One region of the Paenibacillus sp. FSL R5-0744 genome, then DNA from elsewhere that is predicted to be linked to it. Evidence: a T-box and tRNA genes for the amino acid it is inferred to sense, from the RefSeq annotation. Region 1 holds a T-box; the other holds one or more tRNA genes.
The links. A T-box is a leader RNA that pairs with one kind of tRNA and senses whether it is charged. The one in region 1 lies ahead of MKY19_RS24200 (valine--tRNA ligase), so its partner is inferred to be a tRNA-Val.
Positions count from the first base shown of each region.

Region 2: it encodes a tRNA-Val, which carries the amino acid that the T-box ahead of MKY19_RS24200 (valine--tRNA ligase) is inferred to sense. The anticodon was not compared.

Region 1 is NZ_CP150228.1:5,458,645-5,464,199, reverse strand. Features, by position in the region: gene MKY19_RS24205 (LysM peptidoglycan-binding domain-containing protein) at 120-1,490, shown strand; T-box leader at 1,832-2,115, shown strand; gene MKY19_RS24200 (valine--tRNA ligase) at 2,271-4,907, shown strand; gene MKY19_RS24195 (folylpolyglutamate synthase/dihydrofolate synthase family protein) at 4,913-5,555, shown strand, end outside.
Region 2 is NZ_CP150228.1:2,670,589-2,676,143, forward strand. Features, by position in the region: gene MKY19_RS11530 (SNF2-related protein) at 1-1,129, shown strand, start outside; gene MKY19_RS11535 (hypothetical protein) at 1,232-1,534, shown strand; tRNA gene MKY19_RS11540 (tRNA-Val) at 1,846-1,917, opposite strand; gene MKY19_RS11545 (hypothetical protein) at 2,049-2,351, opposite strand; gene MKY19_RS11550 (site-2 protease family protein) at 2,676-3,752, shown strand; gene MKY19_RS11555 (hypothetical protein) at 3,857-4,069, shown strand; gene MKY19_RS11560 (GNAT family N-acetyltransferase) at 4,177-4,620, shown strand; gene MKY19_RS11565 (DUF3892 domain-containing protein) at 4,706-4,945, shown strand; gene MKY19_RS11570 (MBL fold metallo-hydrolase) at 5,010-5,555, opposite strand, start outside.

The DNA of each region.
Region 1 (5,555 bases):
TGCTACCAAAGTTGTCATGCCTTTCTGTTTGAAGCATATACATGTGGGGAGTAACATTTTGGGCTTATGCTCTGGGCCTGTCTCAGGGTTAGATTATGCCAAGAAGGAGGACATATCCCGTGTTTGATCAGTCCCACGGCTTGCGGTTTGATATTTATGAACGCATTCACCTATCGGAAGAGCTTCCGGGAATAGCTGAGCTGGAGGAGGTTGAACTACTTCCGGAAATCCAGGTGATTCAGCGGGAGGATCGTGCCGAGTTATATGGTCAGCTGTTGCTTACCGGACTCTACCGGAGTGAAGATGACCGAACACAACGTCTGGAGCATGCCATTCCCGTTGAAATCACAGTGCCGCTTACACGCGTCAGCTCGATTGAAGATATCGGGGTGGAGATCGAGAATTTTGATATTGATCTGCTCACGATGCGCACAGTGAATATAACAGGCGTATTATCACTGCGGGGAATCGGTGGTGCGGAGCCTCAACCGCAACCGGCCTGGCAGCAGGAAGAGTACACAGTTGCCTATTCCCCTCTCAGTGATGACAGGGTAATCGAAGCATCTGTAGAGAACCAAGAACACGAAACTGATGCACTTTATGAAAATTCACAGTGGACCTTTGGTGAGGATGCATCGGAGGTTGCCGTGGAAGAACATGAGCATGCTGAAGCGAATGCAGGTGCATCAGAGCCCTCATTGGTCTCGAGTGGAGCTGGTCATTCGTCCCCTATAGTGAATTTCTCATCCGCTCATGAGAAGGACAAGGGCGCGAAAGCTCGGACGCATAGTCTGGATTCGCAAACAGAGGATTCCAAAGCAGGAATAGCGGATTACTGGTTTAAAGCTGAGTCACAGAATGACGCTGAGGCCACCCAGCTGGATCAAGTTAGCCAGGCGAGTCAAGCGGATCAAGAGCAAGAAGCTGAATACACTTTTGCTTCAAGAGAAACCGCTGTTCCAGCAGCTAATGCTGATGCAGACCAAGATATCGCAGTATTTGCTTCAGAAAACGTGGCAAACCATGAGCTTCACGCACAAGAAGAGAATGCGCAGCCGATCAGTGATAATACGAACGAAGGCTTAGTTTCTCAGGAGACTGTGCCACATACCGAGGAGAAACAAGATCTTAAGATTGCGCTAGGAAGCAAGAAAGAAGCAGAGGCTCCAGCCAAAGAACATCTCACCTTCTCTTCATTACTCAGCTCTAGTCGTTCTCGTAAAGAACAAGAGGCTCTCCTATCTGAAGGAAATGCATCGGCTGCAGCGATCATTCCAGAGGCCGGAAATAATACGGAGTGGAAGAGCAGATTCATTGCTGGAGCAGATGGCGCTAACCTATTCCGTAAGGTTCGCCTTTGCATCGTGCAGCGTGAAGAAACGCTGGATACAATCGCAGAGAAGTATCAGCTAAGTGCGCGGGAGCTGGGAATGTATAATCGATTGTCTGGGCAGAGTGTAGAAGAAGGGCAAGTGTTGTACATTCCGTAATTGAATTACAATGCGTACTCATATGAATAGGTGAATCCCGATCTGATAGTAGATCGGGATTTTTGTCAAATATAAGAATATATAAGTTTCACGTTATACATTATCCTTATAATTCTCGAATAAACGCTTACCGTCCGTAAAAGGATGTCGAAGGCGTTTATTCTTGTGTGACCGGAGAACGTTAGAATCTGGGGTATCTAACCAACGCAGAGTGATGAATCGAATGAAAATTCGACATATGCACGCTTTAAGTCGAAATTCCGCTTAAAGTCCCGCTGTAGAAGCCTATTCAGGTTGACTAGGGATGACTCAAAATGTATTATGGAGTAAGCAATATCTAAGTAAAGACTGGGAACGGGAAGAGTAGGCGGTCAGCCCTTCAGAGAGCGGAATGCAAGTGCTGTGACATTCCGTAGGATACAGCCACCGAAGTCGCCCCGGAGTCGCCCTTCTGAGCTTGTCTTCATGGATATGAAAGATAAGTTAGGATGTGGCCGGTAGCAGCCGTTATCTGTACGAGTGTCGCGCTAAGCTTCTGAACCGTAAGGTGAAAGAAGTGCAGGTTTATTTTTCATTGGCGCGAAACAAAGGTGGTACCGCGAAAGAATGGCCTTTCGTCCTTTGAGACGAGGGGTCTTTTTGTTTTTTAGAAACCAACTACAAGTAACCAAGTGGAGGTATCAGAGAATGGCTGACCAAAACAATCTAACAGCGGCAGAGTTGCCGAACTTGCAAGATACAGCGGCAGATGCTGCCGCTGCAAATGATTCTAAGAATGAAATGCCAACCACGTATGATCCAAAATCGGCAGAAACCAAGTGGTATTCCTACTGGACAGAGGGTGGATATTTCCGTGCAGGCGGGCGTCCAGATGCAAAAGCATACAGCATTGTAATCCCGCCGCCAAACGTAACGGGAATGCTGCACATTGGTCATGCGCTTGATTTTACGCTTCAGGATATCCTGATTCGTACAAAACGGATGCAGGGCTTCGACACGTTGTGGCTACCAGGTACGGACCATGCCGGTATCGCAACGCAGACAAAGGTAGAGCAAAAGCTGCGTGAGCAGGGAATTTCTAGACATGATCTCGGACGCGAGAATTTCCTGGAGCAGGTGTGGGAGTGGAAAGATAAATATGCGAACACCATTCATGAGCAGTGGGCTAAGATGGGGCTTTCCCTTGACTATTCCCGCGAACGTTTTACCCTGGATGAAGGGTTGTCGAAAGCTGTACGCGAGGTATTCGTTAAGCTCTATAATAAAGGCTTGATCTACCGCGGCAAACGCATTATCAACTGGGACCCTGCGGCTCGTACAGCATTGTCGGATATCGAGGTTGAATATAAAGAAGTTAATGGTCACTTGTATCATCTGCGTTACCCGCTCAAAGACGGTAGCGGATTTATTACCGTAGCGACCACACGTCCGGAGACCATGCTGGGTGATACAGCGGTTGCTGTTCATCCGGAAGACGATCGTTATAAAGATCTGATCGGCAAAACGTTGATCCTGCCGATTATCGGCCGTGAGATTCCGATTATCGCTGATGATTATGTAGACAAAGAGTTTGGTAGTGGTGCAGTTAAGATTACACCAGCTCATGACCCGAATGACTTCGAGATGGGTCAACGTCACAACTTACCGCAGATTAACGTAATGGATGAGAGCGGTACGATGAATGAAGAAGCAGGACCTTACCAAGGTCAAGACCGGAGTGTATGTCGTAAGGCTATCACTGCTGACCTGAAGGAGCAAGGTGTGCTGATCAATATCGAAGATCATGTGCATCAAGTAGGACACAGTGAACGCTCTGGAGCGGTTGTTGAGCCGTACTTGTCCACACAATGGTTTGTAAAGATGCAGCCACTCGCTGAAGCTGCCATCAATGCACAGAAGGATGGGAACGGGGTTAACTTTGTACCGGACCGTTTCGAGAGAACTTACCTGAACTGGATCGAGAACGTACGTGATTGGTGTATTTCCCGTCAGCTGTGGTGGGGACATCGTATTCCAGCATGGTATTCCGAGTCTACTGGTGAATTGGTTGTGGCAAATGACGAGGAAGAAGCGCGCCGGATCAGTGGTCTAACCGACTTGAAACAGGACGAAGATGTACTGGATACCTGGTTTAGCTCTAATCTGTGGCCTTTTGCCACACTAGGATGGCCAGATGAGAACAGTGCAGATTTCAAACGCTACTATCCGAACGATGTGCTTGTAACAGGCTACGATATTATTTATTTCTGGGTAGCGCGGATGATCTTCTCAGCTCTTGAATTTACCGGAGAAAAACCTTTCTCAGATGTATTGATGCATGGTTTGGTACGGGATTCCGAAGGTCAAAAAATGTCCAAATCACTCGGGAATGGCGTAGACCCCCTTGAAGTAATCGAGAAGTATGGCGCAGATGCAATGCGTTACATGATTTCTACCGGAAGTACAGCTGGACAAGATCTACGCTTCCGTTGGGAAAAGGTTGAGCAGGCGCGTAATTTCGCCAATAAGATTTGGAATGCATCACGCTTCGCGTTGATGAATTTGGAAGGCGTAAGCTTTGAAAATATTGACATTTCGGGTGAGCTAAGTACTGCTGATCGCTGGATTTTGCACCGTCTGAACGAAACTTCTCGTGAGATTACGCGTCTAATTGACTCGTACGAGTTCGGTGAGACCGGTCGCCAGCTGTACAACTTCATTTGGGACGATCTATGTGACTGGTATATTGAGTTCGCGAAGCTGTCACTTTACGGATCAGACGCCGCGGCCAAAGCGAAGACACAGTCTGTACTTGCCTATGTACTAGACCGCACAATGCGCTTGATTCATCCGTTTATGCCGTTTATTTCGGAAGAAATCTGGCAGCACCTTCCGCATGAAGGGGAGACGATTACGCTGGCTGCATGGCCGGAGTATGATGCTGCTCTGGAGAATCCGCAAGCCGTAGCGGAAATGAACCTGCTGATGGATGTAATCCGGGCCGTTCGTAATATCCGGGCTGAAGTGAATGTACCGATGAGCAAAAAGGTTGAATTGATCATCAAAGCGGGTAATGAAGAGACGCTGAGTATTATCACCCGTAACGACAACTACATTGGACGCTTCTGTAATACGTCTTCCTTCGAAGCTGGCCTGAATCCAGAAACGCCGGATAAGGTAATGTCCGCTGTAGTAACAGGAGCAGAACTGCTTCTGCCATTGTCGGGACTCATTGATATTGAACAAGAAATCGCTCGTCTGGAAAAAGAAGTGCAGACGCTGAACAGCGAAGTAGAACGCGTAGAGAAAAAGCTGAGCAATCAAGGCTTCGTGGCCAAAGCTCCTGCTAAAGTTATCGAAGAGGAACGGGCGAAGCAGGCAGATTATTCTGCTAAACGTGAGAAAGTACTTGCCCGCATCGCAGAGCTGAGAGGATAAGAGACATGGATGACCTAAATCGGGGCGGAAGTACCGCCCCTCTTGCGACATACACCGAAGCGGTTGATTGGATCAAGAGCCTAATCCCTTTTGGGATACGGCCAGGTTTAGATAGAATCGAGATGTTGATGGACAAGCTGGGAAATCCGCACCGTCGGCTGAAGTTTATTCATGTGGCGGGTACGAACGGCAAAGGTTCAACTTGTGCTTTTTTGACTAGTGCACTTATACAAAGCGGCTATTCAGTAGGCACCTTTACATCTCCGTATATTACAAAGTTCACGAACAGGTTCCAATATAATAATACGGACATCTCTGAAGAAACGCTTGTCGAGCTGGTTAACCAATTACGTCCACTAGTCCAAGAAATTTCGGAAACGGAGTTTGGCTCACCTACGATGTTCGAGGTAACTACAGCTGTAGCCATTCTATTTTTTGCGGGCGTCTCTTGTCCTGATGTTGTCGTATGGGAGACCGGGCTTGGGGGAAGGCTGGATGTAACGAACATCGTGACTCCGATTGTTTCTGTGATTACTAATGTTGGTCATGATCACATGGATATTTTGGGAGATACGCTAGAGAAGATTGCAATGGAGAAAGCCGGAATTATTAAGACGGGCGTACCTGTTGTTAGCTGCGTAACTCAAC
Region 2 (5,555 bases), 2.8 Mb from region 1:
TGACTCTGAAACATTGCTCGTGTTTGACGAAGTGCATAAAGTGAAAGCTCTTAATGGCCGCCGCGCTTCTGATGCACTTGAAATCGCAAAGGATGCTTGCTACACAATTGCACTTACCGGAACTCCTATACCTAACTCGTACACCGATATTAGAAACCTGTTGGATATTCTTTATCACAATGAATATGCTGATTTTTTTGGATTCACTATTCCACAATTGAAAGACCCAAGTATAGATGATATTTCCGTTATTAACCAGAAAATACAGCCTTTCTTTTGTCGTACAACAAAACAGGAATTGCAAGTACCGGCAGCAAATCCAGATTCTCTTATCCAAGTAAAGGCCAGCCGCCTCGAAAACGAATTGTTTCAGATACTGCTGCTAAAGTACGCAAAGAATAAACTTGCTCTAATAATTCGTCTTTTGCAATTGGAATCAAATCCACAAATGCTATTAAAGTCACTTGACTTATCGGAGTTTTCAGATGTTTTGGATATTTCTGGAGAGGTAGAGCAATTTGATTATGTGGATTTTTCCGACGATGTGGTTTCTCTCATTAATAATATTGAAACCACCAAAAAGTTTGATGCCTGTATAGAAATCGCCTTACAGCTTCATAGAGAGCATAAACCGGTAGTAATTTGGTGTATATTTATTGATTCTATGATGAATATTAAGGGGGCCTTGGAAAAAGCAGGGGTTCGAACTGCATGCATCTATGGAGCGATCACTATGGAAGAGCGTCAGGTGATTTTATCAGCATTTCGAAAAGGTGAGATTGATGTCCTAATCACTAACCCACACACCTTGGCTGAGTCTGTATCTTTGCACGTTGTTTGCCATGATGCAATATATTTTGAGTATAGCTATAATCTTGTTCATCTCCTGCAGTCGAAAGATCGTATCCATCGCTTGGGGCTGCCTAACAATCAGTACACCCAATACTTTTTCACACAGGAGATATTCTTTACCAAAGATGGAGATCCATATTCGTTGGATGAAAAGATATATCTCCGTCTTAAGGAAAAAGAGCAGATTATGTTGGATGCGATTGAAAACAACATGCTTGAACGAGGTAATACAACGGAAGAAGATTTAGATCTTATTTTTTCTGATCTTAGATTATAGATGAATTTTGCACGCTTCTTCGCTAAAGTGAGTGTTACATGTCTGTCTAATAGAGAAGTTTCCATACTGTCTAGTAAGAAAATTACGAGGGCGGGATGGAGCATGTGGACCCCATTAAGCAAACAAGATAATCTAATGAATGATGTGTTCAAGATTATGTTAGACCTTGAAGAACCCTGGAAATTAGTGAATATCGAGCATGACCCGAAAGAAGAAACATGGCACTTATTTATTGACTTTGAACGTGGAGCGCTATTTCCCTGCCCACATTGTGGAACACCTTGCAAGGCCTACGATGCAGAAAAAAAGCAGTGGCGCACGCCAATATACGCATCACACTGGACACATACAGCCATCTGCTGCCAAACATGCAAAGGGACGCTGCTCAAAACTTCGATAAGTTAATGCTCGTAGGAGATAGTCTGGCGGAAGCCGTAAATTAAAACTGAAGATGCTCCTGTTTCATACTCTTTTTTAAAGAGAACATTCAAATGAGGATTAATCAAGATATGCAACAATCGGTGAAAAGTAATTACTTTCCAAGCAATGATGAATAATCGATCTTCCGGAAATCAGGGGAGGTCGATTATTTTATTTGTACAGATTCAGACGCTCGTGACCAATCCGTGACCACAAGGGGTCAACTGCTTCTTTGGCATGCTCATTTTCTGTCCATAAACAGCAAAAAAGCCTTATAGAATAAGGCTTACTCTGTATAGGACGGATGGGGTTCGAACCCATGACCCCTACCCTGTCAAGATAGTGCTCTCCCGCTGAGCTACCGTCCTGCGACGAATTTCATAATACCATACGATAGAGTAGGATGGCAATTCTTTTTTTACAATCTATAGGGATGATAGTTTACATAGTCTTTAAAATAATAAGAAAAGGGGATGCCGCTCCATCCCCATGAGCCACGTCAGATAAAGAACGGGAGTAGAAATATATCGCTTATTCCGAAAAAAGGGATGCGTCGTGGAAAGAAGCGACGTCTTGGGAAAAAGCCAGGCCGGAATCCAAATTGTCTATACGCCGATTCGTGTGTAGGCATTCCGTTTAAACGTTCTACCATTTCGTTGCTAGGAACCGCAAGAGTAACATAGTTTTGATCTACATGGGCAATAAAGCCATCAAAGGACTGACCGTCAGTCGTTGTAATACCAACGTATTTGTTCATACAATTCCAACTGACCTGTTGATGTAAATTTGCATTTGTATCCATAAATAACCTCCTCAATTGAATAACCCTGATAACAGTCTATGGTTCGTAGCCTATAACGTTCACGGCGTTAGCCTATAGGGTAACCATAAAATTCGGGTTATTTTGTGTGAGGTGGGGGGGATTGAAGTGGAATTACTGTCTTTCCTTGAATAATAGTGAAAATTATCCATTATCTGTTTGTTTGATGTTGAAACGATTCTAAAAGTTGCGTCGTATACTTAGCCGAGTGCTTTTTTATGGAAATACTCCTTAAGCGCTTATGATAAAATGGAGGGTAATGTACAGCAGTTAGATAAAAATTGAAAGAAAAAGGAGCTTGAGATCTTGCCGCAAAATGAGCAGAAAAAGAATTCTTCCACGCCATGGAAATGGTTGGGGGGCGGGGCGGCGATGCTCCTGTTTAAAGGAAAGGCGATTTTGTCTCTTCTGAAAATAGGTAAAATTGCCGGGCCGTTAATATCAATGATGATTTCAATATGGGCTTATGCTTTGATTTACCCGTGGGGGTTTGCCGTGGGCTTTGTCCTGCTCTTGCTAGTCCATGAATTAGGACATGTAATAGCAGCGAAACGGATCGGGCTTCCAGTCAGCGCTCCACTGTTTATACCGTTTTTGGGAGCTTTAATTACAATGAAAAAACAGCCGCTGGATGCCCAGACGGAAGCTTATATTGCTTTTGGAGGTCCGATCTTAGGAACCATTGGGGCTACAGCCGTTTTTGGAGCGGCTTATTACATGGATAGTCCACTTCTCTATTCCTTGGCTTATATAGGTTTTTTACTTAATTTGATCAATCTGCTGCCGATTCACCCGCTTGACGGTGGCCGTATTGCAACCGCGGTGACGCGTTGGTTGTGGCTTGTGGGGCTCGTGGGTGGTTTAGCCATCATCATCTATATGCGTTCGATCTTGTTCTTTATTATTTGGGCGTTATTTGCTTACGATCTGTATAACAAATATGTGAAGAGACGCACTAACAATCGCCTTTATTCTGTAACGAAGAGTTTCTTAATTCCAGTAGAGCCACTTAGAGATGCAGGCTACATGATTCCAGGACCAGAGCATAGAAGAGATTTACCTTTTACTACTTACAGTGATTTGGAAAGACAGCAGTATGTAGGGGTGAGATGGGATCAACTGAACTACATTGGTAGAGCTGCGCTTCCACAGCAATGCATCATTGAAAAGGTACGTATCTCGCAGCTAGAGCCTGTGACCTTAGAGAATGGGCTTCATCTTAAGATGAATTGTGATATTAGCTATTCGGTCTACGAGAACGATAAGTATTACGATGTGCCGGCTAGCTCACGCTGGAAATACGGTACCGCTTATTTTGTATTAGCTGGCTTTCTGGCAGGAATGATGTACATGGTCCATGCCGTTGGAAATGTGAATCTATAAGGGTTAGAATCGGGCAATCAAGTGATCCAATGGTTTATAAAACTCATGAACCGTCAAAGCTGTAATGAGAATAACCGCAGTTGAACGGTGAAAGGAGTAAAACCATGCCTAAATTTTTAAAATGGGAAGTCGGCGTTTGTCTGCTGTTACTGATGGTTTTGGGAGGATGTTCCGAGGCGAAGCCAACAAAAGTCATGGAAATCAAAGAAATGACTAACCTAGATGGAAAGCCAAAAGGTCAGTACCCTCCATTGTCACCAGTGATGCAAGACACATACAATCGTTCGATTCCTGAAGAAGTATATTCTGCAGATTAGAGCAGCGTAGAAGACGATTTCTCATGCTCAGGCTTTTCTTTCTAGTCGAATTTTTATATAATAGACAACTATCGTTGGATACATAGAGAGAGGAGTTTGGGACTAACATGGCGGCAGAAATCTTACGGGTAACTACAGAGGAACAGCTTCAGATGGGGCTGGATATTCGTACTAAAGTATTTGTAGAGGAACAAATGGTACCGGCTGAGGAAGAAATTGATGAATACGATGTTATCGGTCCGAATGCGCACCATATTCTAATTATAGATGAAGGTGTACCTGTGGCTACAGGAAGATTGATTTATTACAAAGCAGGTACAGCCAAAATGCAGCGTATCGCCGTACTGAAAGATTATCGAGTCAAAGGATACGGACGTGTTCTGTTGCTAGCTATGGAAGAGCTTGCTCGGGAGCTTGGACTGGAAGCTTCGATTCTTGATGCACAGTGCCAAGCTGAGAATTTCTACAAGAAGCTAGGATATGAAGTGATTTCTACGGAACCTTTTTATGACGCAGGTATTCTACATGTACGGATGCAGAAAACTCTTTAAAAATAGTGCACATAATTTACCGTTCCATGAAGCAAGCTAGGATGTGCCATATGATGGCAAATCCAAGTGCAAGGGGCGAGCTGAAGTGCCAAATAACGAACGCGAAAGTTTCGTAGCTGTACAGAAAAATGGAGACGGAGATTTAACCAGTTTCCAGACCTCTACAGGACGTGTCCTGGCGTATGATCAAGCGCTTCAAGAAGTACAGGCCGGAAATATTGCCGGAGTGAATGCTTTTAAAGGTAAAGACGGAGGAACTTATATTCGCGGCGACGCGGATGGGGATCCAACCAACAATTTGGATAATCTTCCGAGTTTCTCATAGTTCTAAAGGCAAAGACCGTACATACGTCATCGGACGTCAATGTACGGTCTTTTTTTAATCCTAATCAGAGTTTATAAATTACATGCTGCTCAATAAACTCCATCTCTCCAGTAAGCCCGACGAATTGAGGTTGTTCATCGCTATAATGCATGAGCTTGATGATACGTCGAACATCTTCAGGTAATGACATTAACTCCTCCAGTGTGGTGTGAACAACACCTGATCCACCAAGCTGACAGTCATGCAGAATCATTCGGATGCCGTGCTCACGGACAAGGCGTATAAGTAGATCCGGCTGAAAAGTCATGTCCGCGCTGTAGAAAATCTCATTATTTATTAGAAGGGAATAGCTATCTTTGCCAGGAATATGCGGCGTATGTATGATCTCGAGCGAAAGAGAAGGAGCGAGCTTGTACGTAATTCCGGGTTTCATAGGTTTAACCTCGAAGATATCGGTCAGGGAGGCTACTGCATCTTTTTGGTATAATCCACCCTTTAAGGTGTTGTTCCAAAGTGGCTCAACAAGCGTCTCAGGTAAATGTAATCTCATAGTTTTCCCGTATACGTGCTTTAGCGTAAGTGCTAGCTCTTCCAGACCTCCAACATGGTC